3 regions of the Pseudomonas sp. MF09156 genome follow, and region 2 is predicted to be linked to each of the others. Evidence: predicted binding sites of a transcription regulator. Region 2 holds the regulator's gene; each other region holds the start of a gene.
The links. The regulator sigma-54, encoded in region 2, starts transcription at its own class of promoters, with help from an activator protein. The targets are predictions, from matches to a motif close to ANTGGCATNNANNTTGCTNT.
Positions count from the first base shown of each region.

Region 1: a site for sigma-54 is predicted at 1,468-1,487, ahead of glnK (P-II family nitrogen regulator). Genes of this name have one in related genera too.
Region 3: a site for sigma-54 is predicted at 1,714-1,733, ahead of AC19YY_RS04510 (circularly permuted type 2 ATP-grasp protein). Genes of this name have one in related genera too.

Region 1 is NZ_JCBCUR010000002.1:308,151-311,424, forward strand. Features, by position in the region: gene AC19YY_RS07165 (YifB family Mg chelatase-like AAA ATPase) at 1-837, opposite strand, end outside; gene AC19YY_RS07170 (accessory factor UbiK family protein) at 1,014-1,274, opposite strand; gene glnK (P-II family nitrogen regulator) at 1,695-2,033, shown strand; gene AC19YY_RS07180 (ammonium transporter) at 2,068-3,274, shown strand, end outside.
Region 2 is NZ_JCBCUR010000001.1:159,298-162,571, reverse strand. Features, by position in the region: gene lptA (lipopolysaccharide transport periplasmic protein LptA) at 1-19, shown strand, start outside; gene lptB (LPS export ABC transporter ATP-binding protein) at 19-744, shown strand; gene AC19YY_RS00760 (RNA polymerase factor sigma-54) at 929-2,422, shown strand; gene hpf (ribosome hibernation-promoting factor, HPF/YfiA family) at 2,498-2,803, shown strand; gene ptsN (PTS IIA-like nitrogen regulatory protein PtsN) at 2,816-3,274, shown strand, end outside.
Region 3 is NZ_JCBCUR010000001.1:934,537-937,810, forward strand. Features, by position in the region: gene AC19YY_RS04495 (START domain-containing protein) at 1-412, shown strand, start outside; gene AC19YY_RS04500 (hypothetical protein) at 516-752, shown strand; gene AC19YY_RS04505 (ribonuclease E inhibitor RraB) at 964-1,305, shown strand; gene AC19YY_RS04510 (circularly permuted type 2 ATP-grasp protein) at 1,767-3,176, shown strand; gene AC19YY_RS04515 (alpha-E domain-containing protein) at 3,181-3,274, shown strand, end outside.

The DNA of each region.
Region 1 (3,274 bases), on a different contig from region 2:
CACCAGCGCCGGCCCGGACGCGGAATGGTGCGGCTGGCGAAAGGGCCGATGAGGCCAGTGGCTCAACGGCGCCAGGCTGACCACTGATTGGATCGCCGCCACTTCCAGCGCCTCCTGTTCGCTCAAGGGCGGTAGCAGGCCGGGCAGGCGGCTGGCAAGCAAAGTCTTGCCGGTGCCGGGTGGCCCGCTGAACAGCAAGTTGTGGGCACCCGCTGCCGCAATCAGCAGTGCGCGCTTGGCGGCCAGTTGGCCCTGCACCTCGCTCAGGTCCGGGTAAGGTTTGTTCAGGTACAGCAATCCGTCGGACGTGTAAGGCTCGATCGGCACCAGCCCATTCAGGTGCGCCACCACTTGCAGCAGATGATCCACCGCAATCACCTTCAACCCGCCGGCCAGGCACGCCTCTTCGGCATTGGCCCTGGGCACGATCACGCTGCGCCCGGCCTTGCGTGCGGCCAACGCGGCTGGCAACACACCTTTGACGGCGCGCACTTCGCCAGACAGGGCCAGTTCGCCGAGGCACTCCACGCCATCCAACGCCTGTGTCGGCACCTGCACGCTGGCCGCGAGAATCCCCAGGGCAATCGCCAGATCAAAACGCCCGCCGTCCTTGGGCAGGTCGGCGGGCGCCAGGTTAAGGGTGATCCGGCGCGCGGGGTATTGCAGCGCACTGTTGAGAATGGCGCTGCGCACGCGGTCTTTGCTTTCCTTGACCGCTGTCTCCGGCAAGCCCACCAGGGTCAGGGACGGCAAGCCATTGGCCATATGCACTTCGACAGTGACGGCGGGGGCTTCGACGCCGATCTGGGCGCGGCTGTGGACGATGGCGAGGGACATGTTCGTTCCTTGAAGGGAGGGCCGCTTTGCGGTTTTTCAAGGGTAGACGAGAGAGGGGGAGGCGCCTTGCGCAGGTTTTACTGAACGTATCCGGGCGTTGAAATTGCAGGAGCCGGCTTGGTGTGTCAGGTAGACAGCCATCGCCGGCAAGCCGGCTCCTACAGGGGGCAGGGTGGTTATTCCTGGGGTGGATTCAACCGCGCTTCCAACTCTGCCACCTTCGCCTCCAGGCTCTCCAGGCGTGCTCGGGTGCGGGCCAGGACTACCATCTGGCTGTCGAATTCTTCCCGGCTGACCAGGTCCAGTTTGCTGAACCCGCTTTGCAGCAGTGCCTTGAACTGGCTTTCGATTTCATTGCGAGGCAGCGGGGTCTCGCCGCTGAACAGGCGAGAGGCGTGGCCGCTCAGGGCGTCGAGGAGGTCTTTGGGCGCGAGCATGGGAAACATTCCGGAAAACAGTTGGCCGGCAGTGTATCACGCAGCGCCTATAGTCTTTTCCCAGTGCTCTGCGCACGCTTTTCGCGCATTGGCCCGAATGTGGATGCACTGTTTTTGTGCGTATGTGGGCTGCTACACCGGCCCACTGCTCGGTGTGAGCGGGCAACGGATTGATTTCAGTGATTTTTACGGAGCTGGCAAGGTTTCTGCTTAGACGATCATGACCCATGCACTGATGCAGTCGCTGTGACGAATGCAGTGCGCTGACGGACCAGGGTACATGTTTCGTCACCAACGGTTAGCTGGCGTCGCCAAGGCAATTGCCGAGGCGACGATGCGTTACAAAGCCAGGCACTGCGCTTAGACTTGAGACGGGTTTGTTTTCCTGGGGCAAGTCCACCAATTCGGGAGAGAGTTTTCATGAAGCTAGTCACTGCCATCATCAAGCCGTTCAAGTTGGACGATGTACGCGAGTCACTGTCCGAGATCGGCGTGCAGGGCATTACCGTCACTGAGGTCAAAGGCTTCGGTCGGCAGAAGGGTCATACCGAGCTGTATCGCGGCGCGGAATACGTAGTCGATTTCCTGCCGAAGGTGAAGATTGATGTCGCCATTGACGACAAGGATCTTGATCGGGTTATCGAGGCGATAACCAAGGCGGCCAACACCGGCAAGATCGGCGACGGCAAGATCTTCGTGGTCAATCTGGAACAGGCTATTCGCATCCGTACCGGCGAAACCGATACCGACGCAATCTAAGCCGCCAAACCCCAACGCCCCAGGAGAAAACAATATGACTCTGCGTAAATTCGCAGGGCTAGGAGCCCTGTTGTCCATCGTAATGCCCAGCCTGGCCATGGCGGCAGACGAAGTGGCGGCTCCAGTCCTCAATTCCGGCGACACTGCCTGGATGCTGACAGCCACCGCACTGGTGCTGTTCATGACCATCCCTGGCCTGGCGCTGTTCTACGGCGGCATGGTCCGCTCCAAAAACATTCTTTCTGTGATGATGCAGTGCTTCGCCATTACCGGTCTGATCAGCATCCTGTGGGTCGTCTACGGCTACAGCATTGCGTTCGACACCACGGGAATGGAGCAAGGCGTCGTCAACTTCAACTCGTTCTTCGGCGGCATGGGCAAGGCGTTCCTGGCGGGTGTCACACCGTCCAGCATCACTGGGCCTGCAGCGCTGTTCCCGGAAGCGGTGTTCATCACCTTCCAGATGACCTTCGCGATCATCACCCCGGCGCTGATCGTCGGTGCGTTTGCCGAGCGTATGAAGTTCTCCGCCATGCTGCTGTTCATGGCCATCTGGTTCACCCTGGTCTATGCGCCGATCGCGCACATGGTCTGGAGCGGCAACGGCGGCCTGATGTGGGACTGGGGCGTGCTGGACTTCGCTGGCGGCACCGTGGTGCACATCAACGCCGGTGTGGCTGGCCTGGTGGCGTGCATCGTGCTCGGCAAGCGTAAAGGCTACCCGACTACGCCGATGGCCCCGCATAACCTGGGCTACACCCTGATCGGTGCGGCGATGCTGTGGATCGGTTGGTTCGGCTTCAACGCCGGCTCTGCTGCTGCGGCCAACGGCACGGCGGGCATGGCGATGCTGGTGACCCAGATCGCTACCGCGGCTGCGGCGCTGGGCTGGATGTTCGCCGAGTGGATTACCCACGGCAAACCAAGCGCCCTGGGCATCGCCTCGGGTGTGGTCGCCGGCCTGGTGGCCGTTACTCCGGCCGCCGGTACCGTGGGCCCAATGGGCGCCCTGGTGATCGGCCTGGCGTCTGGCGTGATCTGCTTCTTCTGTGCCACCAGCCTCAAGCGCAAGCTGGGCTACGATGACTCCCTGGATGCCTTCGGCGTGCACGGTGTTGGCGGGATTGTCGGGGCGATCCTCACCGGTGTATTCGCGGCGCCGATCCTGGGTGGCTTCGGCACGGTGACCGATATTGCCGCGCAGGTCTGGATCCAGGCCAAGGGCGTAGGCTTTACCGTGA
Region 2 (3,274 bases):
GAAGAAGAAGGCCCAGTAATGGCAACCCTGAAAGCCCAGCATCTGGCCAAGGCCTATAAAAGCCGTCAGGTCGTGCGCGACGTCAGCCTGTCGATCGACAGCGGCCAGATCGTCGGCCTGCTTGGCCCCAACGGTGCCGGCAAGACCACCTGCTTCTACATGATTGTCGGCCTGGTCCAAGCGGACCAGGGTCGCGTATTGATCGACGACCTGGACGTCAGCCACCAGCCCATGCACGGTCGTGCACGGGCCGGGATCGGCTATCTCCCCCAGGAGGCGTCGATCTTCCGCAAACTGTCGGTGTCCGACAACATCATGGCGATCCTTGAAACCCGCAAGGAACTGGATCGCGACGGACGCCGCCAGGAGCTGGAAAGCCTGCTGCAGGAGTTCCACATCAACCACATTCGCGACAACCTCGGCATGAGCCTGTCCGGCGGCGAGCGCCGTCGCGTGGAAATCGCCCGCGCCCTGGCCACTGCACCGAAGTTCATCCTGCTGGATGAACCCTTCGCCGGTGTCGACCCGATTTCGGTAGGCGACATCAAGCAGATCATCCATCACCTCAAGGCCAAGGGGATCGGCGTACTGATCACCGACCACAACGTGCGTGAGACCCTAGATATCTGCGAAACCGCCTACATCGTCAACGACGGCCAACTGATTGCCGAAGGCGACTCCGCCACCATCCTGGCCAACGAACTGGTCAAGGAAGTGTACCTGGGGCACGAGTTCCGCCTGTAAGCGCTGGGGTGTCAGGACATTCGCCATCAGGCGCGGGAGTCAATAAAAACCTCATTATTTTTATTGTTACCGCGCTCTAGGCAAAGCCCCCGATATCAGGCATATAATTTGCTTATGTTTGGCGCTCACGCGCCCTGTCGTGGATGGCGCGTTGCGCCGGCGAATAAGGTGTTAAGCCCCTGCCATGAAACCATCGCTAGTCCTGAGAATGGGCCAGCAGCTGACGATGACACCGCAGCTGCAACAGGCCATCCGCCTGCTCCAATTGTCGACCCTGGACCTGCAACAGGAAATCCAGGAGGCCCTGGAGTCCAACCCGATGCTCGAACGCCAGGAAGAAGGCGACGACTTCGATAATGCCGACCCGCTGGCCGACAACATAGAGCAAAAACCCAACACTGACGTCCAGGAACCGTCCTACCAGGAAACCGCACCCACGGTGGATAACCTGGAAGAAGGCGAATGGAACGAACGCATCCCCAATGAACTGCCGGTGGATACGGCATGGGAAGATGTCTACCAGACCAGCGCCAGCAGCCTGCCCAGCAACGACGATGACGAGTGGGACTTCACCACCCGCACCTCCGTCGGCGAAAGCCTGCAGAGCCACTTGCTGTGGCAACTGAACCTTGCCCCGATGTCCGACACCGATCGCCTGATCGCCGTGACCCTGATCGACTGCATCAACAATCAGGGCTACCTGGACGAAACCCTTGAAGAAATCCTCGAGGCCTTCGACCCGGAGCTGGATATCGAGCTGGACGAAATCGAAGCGGTCCTGCACCGCATCCAGCAGTTCGAGCCTGCCGGCATTGGCGCGCGCAACCTCAGCGAGTGCCTGTTGCTGCAATTGCGCCAACTGCCCGCCAAGACACCGTGGCTGACCGAGGCCCAACGCCTGGTCACCGATTACATCGACCTGTTGGGCAGCCGCGACTACAGCCAGCTGATGCGCCGGATGAAGCTCAAGGAAGATGACCTGCGCCAGATCATCGAACTGGTACAGAGCCTCAACCCGCGCCCTGGCTCGCAGATCGAGTCCAGCGAAGCCGAATATGTCGTACCTGACGTAATTGTGCGCAAGGACAACGAGCGCTGGCTGGTGGAACTGAACCAGGAATCGGTGCCACGCCTGCGGGTCAACCCGCAGTACGCAGGCTTCGTGCGCCGGGCCGATACCAGTGCGGACAACACGTTCATGCGCAACCAGTTGCAGGAAGCGCGCTGGTTCATCAAGAGCCTGCAAAGCCGCAACGAGACCCTGATGAAAGTGGCCACCCAGATCGTCGAGCATCAGCGCGGCTTCCTGGAGTACGGCGACGAAGCGATGAAGCCGCTGGTACTGCATGACATTGCCGAGGCAGTCGGCATGCATGAATCGACTATTTCCCGGGTCACTACGCAGAAATTCATGCATACCCCACGGGGTATATATGAGCTGAAATACTTTTTCTCCAGCCACGTCAGCACCTCCGAGGGCGGCGAATGCTCGTCCACGGCGATCCGCGCGATCATCAAAAAACTGGTTGCGGCGGAAAATCAGAAAAAGCCGTTGAGTGACAGCAAGATCGCTGGTTTACTGGAAGCACAAGGCATTCAGGTCGCCCGTCGAACCGTCGCCAAGTACCGCGAGTCCCTTGGGATCGCGCCTTCCAGCGAGCGTAAGCGGTTGATGTGACGGGCAGGCCACAGCGTTCCAGTGGCGGGTATTCCTACCCGCCGCTTTATGCACTGGCAACGAAGGAGAAGCTGTATGCAAGTCAACATCAGTGGACACCAACTGGAAGTGACCGAACCGCTGCGCGCCTACATCAGCGAAAAACTCAAACGAATTGAGGGGCATTTCGACAAGATCACCAATGTGCAAGTCATCATGTCTGTCGAAAAGCTGAAGCAGAAAATCGAAGCCACCTTGCGTATACCCGGCGGGGAAGTAGTCGCCAATGCAGAGCATTCAGACATGTATGCCGCCATTGACGACCTGACCGACAAGCTGGATCGCCAAATCAAAAAGCATAAGGAAAAGCAGCAGAGCCTTCTTCAAGGCACAGGCCGCTAACACTCCCCACCCATGATTCGACTTGAAACCATCCTGACCCCCGGCCGTTCCCTCGTGAACGCGCCGGGCGGCAGTAAAAAGAAAGCACTCGAACAGATTGCCAACCTGATCAGCCGCGAAGTGCCTGAACTGGTGATGCAAGACGTGTATGAGGCCCTGATCGCCCGTGAAAAACTTGGCTCGACCGGTTTTGGCAACGGCATCGCTATTCCTCATTGCCGCCTCAAAGGCTGTGAAACACCGGTAAGCGCCCTGCTGCACCTGGACGCCCCCACTGATTTCGACGCCATCGATGGCGCTCCGGTTGACCTGCTGTTCGTCCTGCTGGTCCCGGAAGCGGCCACCGATGCACACCTGGAGCTGCTCCGGCAGATCGCCAGCATGCTCGACCGTGAAGAAGTACGTAAGAAACTGCGTAGCGCCAGCACCAATGAAGCGCTGTATCAGGTTGTCCTGGATGAGCAAAGCGGG
Region 3 (3,274 bases), 780 kb from region 2:
ACAGGACGATGTCGTCGGCGCCTGTAAGTGGATTCACGAATGCAAGTCGCAGAAGCTGCTCAAGAAGGACGGCGACAAGAGCTGGACCTACACCCAGTTCAAGGCCCCGTTCCCGGTGACCGATCGTGACTCGATCCTGGAGATCACCACCACCCAGGCCGCCGATGGCAGCGTGACCCGCAAACTGCTGGAAGTGCCGACCTATCTGCCGGAAGAGAAAGGCTATGTGCGCGTGGCCCAGGTCGAAGGCTTCTGGAAATTGGTGCCCAAAGGCGCCGACCAGACCGAAGTGACCTACCAGGTTCACACCGAGCCAGGTGGCAGCGTGCCTTCCTGGCTGGCCAACAAGTTTGTGGTTGAAGCGCCTTTCAACACCTTGAAAGCCCTCAAGGCAGCGGCCGAGAAGCCGTAAGCCCAACCGATCATATGCCTCCTGCCTTGAGTGGAACGATCACCGTGCCCTCAAGGTCCAGATATGTGTAAGCCCATCCATGGGCTTTATCGAGGAGGCACTGATGCAAAACTGGCAAGTTACCTTCGTTGACGATCACGGCGTGCAATCGGTAGAGCTGTTCGCCTGTGCGCAAAAGCCCAGCCTCGAAGATGCGGCGCAGATGATTCGCGCCAAATTGCTGCCCATCCCCGCCAAGCTGGACCTCAATGACCTGGATGGCCGGATCGCCGAACCGACGGTCAAGAGCTTGAAGGACCAGAACAGTATCCAGATCCTCGACATTTCTCCCGCCGCCTGAATATTCCCTGTACGTCTTTAAAGCGCTGCTGGTGGAGGTGATAGCTTCGCGCTACTCTGCAAGGGAGATCAGCGAATGAATCGCTAAGGTCTGGTCTTGTCAGCTACATGCTTGTTTTCCTGCGGCGATGTCATTGCCGTCAACCTGCGCCGTTCGCGCGCAGGCTCTGGGAAGCACGGAAAGTCTATCCATCGGTTTAGGAGGACGTTTCATGAGCACAGCCTATCAAGAAGACATCAGCACCCACGTGTTACGCCGCATGAAAGAGGGCGGCTTTGACTTCTCGCGCTTCCACCCCATTGAGTTCTACGCCATTTTCCCGGATGAGGAACGTGCGCGCCGGGCTGCGGGTCGGTTTCGTGGGGAGTCGATCAATGCCCAGGTCAGTGCACGGGATGACGGTGCCTGGTTCTTGGAATTGAGCAAAGTCATGTTCGCCACCTACGACGGTATTGGTGATTTCGAGCAGGACTTTGAGGCGGTAGTCGAGCCCTTGGGCGGGATTATCGAGGGATGGGGCGTGAAGCACGAGGTTCGTGGGTTACCCATGTAGACACATGATCAATAAAGCAGCGTATCGGCTGACCCTCGGGTCGGCCGATTTTGTTTGTGGCGCGGCAAAGTACTTGGAACTTATTGCGAAAATTCCTCCACAAAAAAAAGCCACCCGAGCAGGGTGGCTAAAAGGGAAGACCGGAAAGAAGGGGAACCGGTCGGTACTTGCACAAGCAAGTTACCGGCGGTGACGAGGTGATGCTGTAGGACGAATCCTGTTCAGCGGATGAGCGTGATTATCCGCAAGCTTTCCCGGGCAGTGAAATCAACTCTGGCTATGCTGGTGATAGGCAATGCCTGCGTCGCTTTGAAGCGCGAGTGGCAAGGCCCGGGCGGTTGTTGCACCAGGACGGTGCGGTGCTGCCTTTGGCTATATCCAACTAATTGATACTTAAGTGTTTATGCCGCTGGCACGGGCCTTGCGACAGTCCGTTGCGTCCGGGTGACAAGGAGTTCGGCATGATCCGCACTTATTACGATGAAATGTACGATGAGGCTGGCCAGGTCCGCCCTCACTATCGCGAGTTTGCCCGCTGGCTGGATCAAACCCCTGCCGAGCTGCTGGCCCAGCGTCGGCGTGAAGCCGATTTGCTGTTCCACCGCGCGGGTATCACCTTCACCCTGTACGGCGACGAGCAGGGCACCGAGCGCCTGATCCCCTTCGATACCATCCCGCGCAGCATTCCCGCCAGCGAATGGCGAATTGTCGAACGAGGCTGCATTCAACGGGTCAAGGCATTGAACCTGTTCCTTGCCGACCTTTATCACGACCAGCGAATTATCAAGGCCGGGATCATTCCTGCCGAGCAAGTGCTGGCCAATGAGCAATACCAGTTGGCGATGCAGGGCTTGGACCTGCACCGCGATGTTTATTCCCACGTCTCGGGTGTCGACCTCGTACGGGATGGCGACGGCACGTACTACGTGCTGGAAGACAACCTGCGCACCCCCAGCGGCGTGAGCTATATGCTCGAAGACCGCAAGATGATGATGCGCCTGTTCCCCGAACTGTTCGCCGCCCAGCGCATCGCGCCGATCGATCATTACCCCAACCTGCTGCTCGATACCCTGAAAAGCTCCAGCCCACTGGATAACCCCAGCGTGGTGGTGCTGACGCCGGGGCGCTTCAACAGCGCGTTCTTCGAGCACGCGTTCCTCGCCCGGGAAATGGGTGTGGAGTTGGTGGAAGGCGCTGACCTGTTTGTGCGCGACGACCGCGTATTCATGCGCACCACCGACGGGCCCAAGGCTGTGGACGTGATCTACCGGCGCCTCGACGATGCCTACCTCGACCCGCTGGCCTTCAACCCGGAATCGATGCTTGGTGTGCCCGGCCTGCTGGCCGCCTACCGCTCGGGCAATGTGGTGCTGGCCAATGCCATTGGCACCGGGGTGGCGGATGACAAGTCGGTGTATCCCTTCGTCACCGACATGATCCGTTTTTACTTGGATGAAGAGCCGATCCTGAAGAATGTTCCGACGTTCCAGTGCCGTAAGCCTGACGAACTGTCTCACGTGCTGACGAATCTACCGCAGCTGGTGGTCAAGGAGACCCAAGGCTCCGGTGGCTACGGCATGTTGGTCGGCCCGGCTGCCACGGCTGCTGAGATCGAAGCCTTTCGTGCGCGGATCAAGGCCAAGCCCCATGCCTACATCGCCCAGCCGACCCTGTGTCTGTCGACGTGCCCGACCTTTGTCGAAAACGGTATAGCGCCTCGGCATATCGACCTGCGGCCGTTCGTCCTGTCCGGCAAGGAAACCCGTGTGGTGCCCGGCGGGCTGACCCGTGTGGCGCTGCGGGAGGGTTCGTTGGTGGTCAACTCATCCCAGGGTGGCGGCACTAAAGACACCTGGGTGGTCGAGGAATGAAACCATGCTGAGCAGAACTGCCTCGGATTTATATTGGATGTCGCGCTACCTGGAGCGCGCGGAAAACCTCGCGCGCATGCTGGATGTCAGTTATTCGC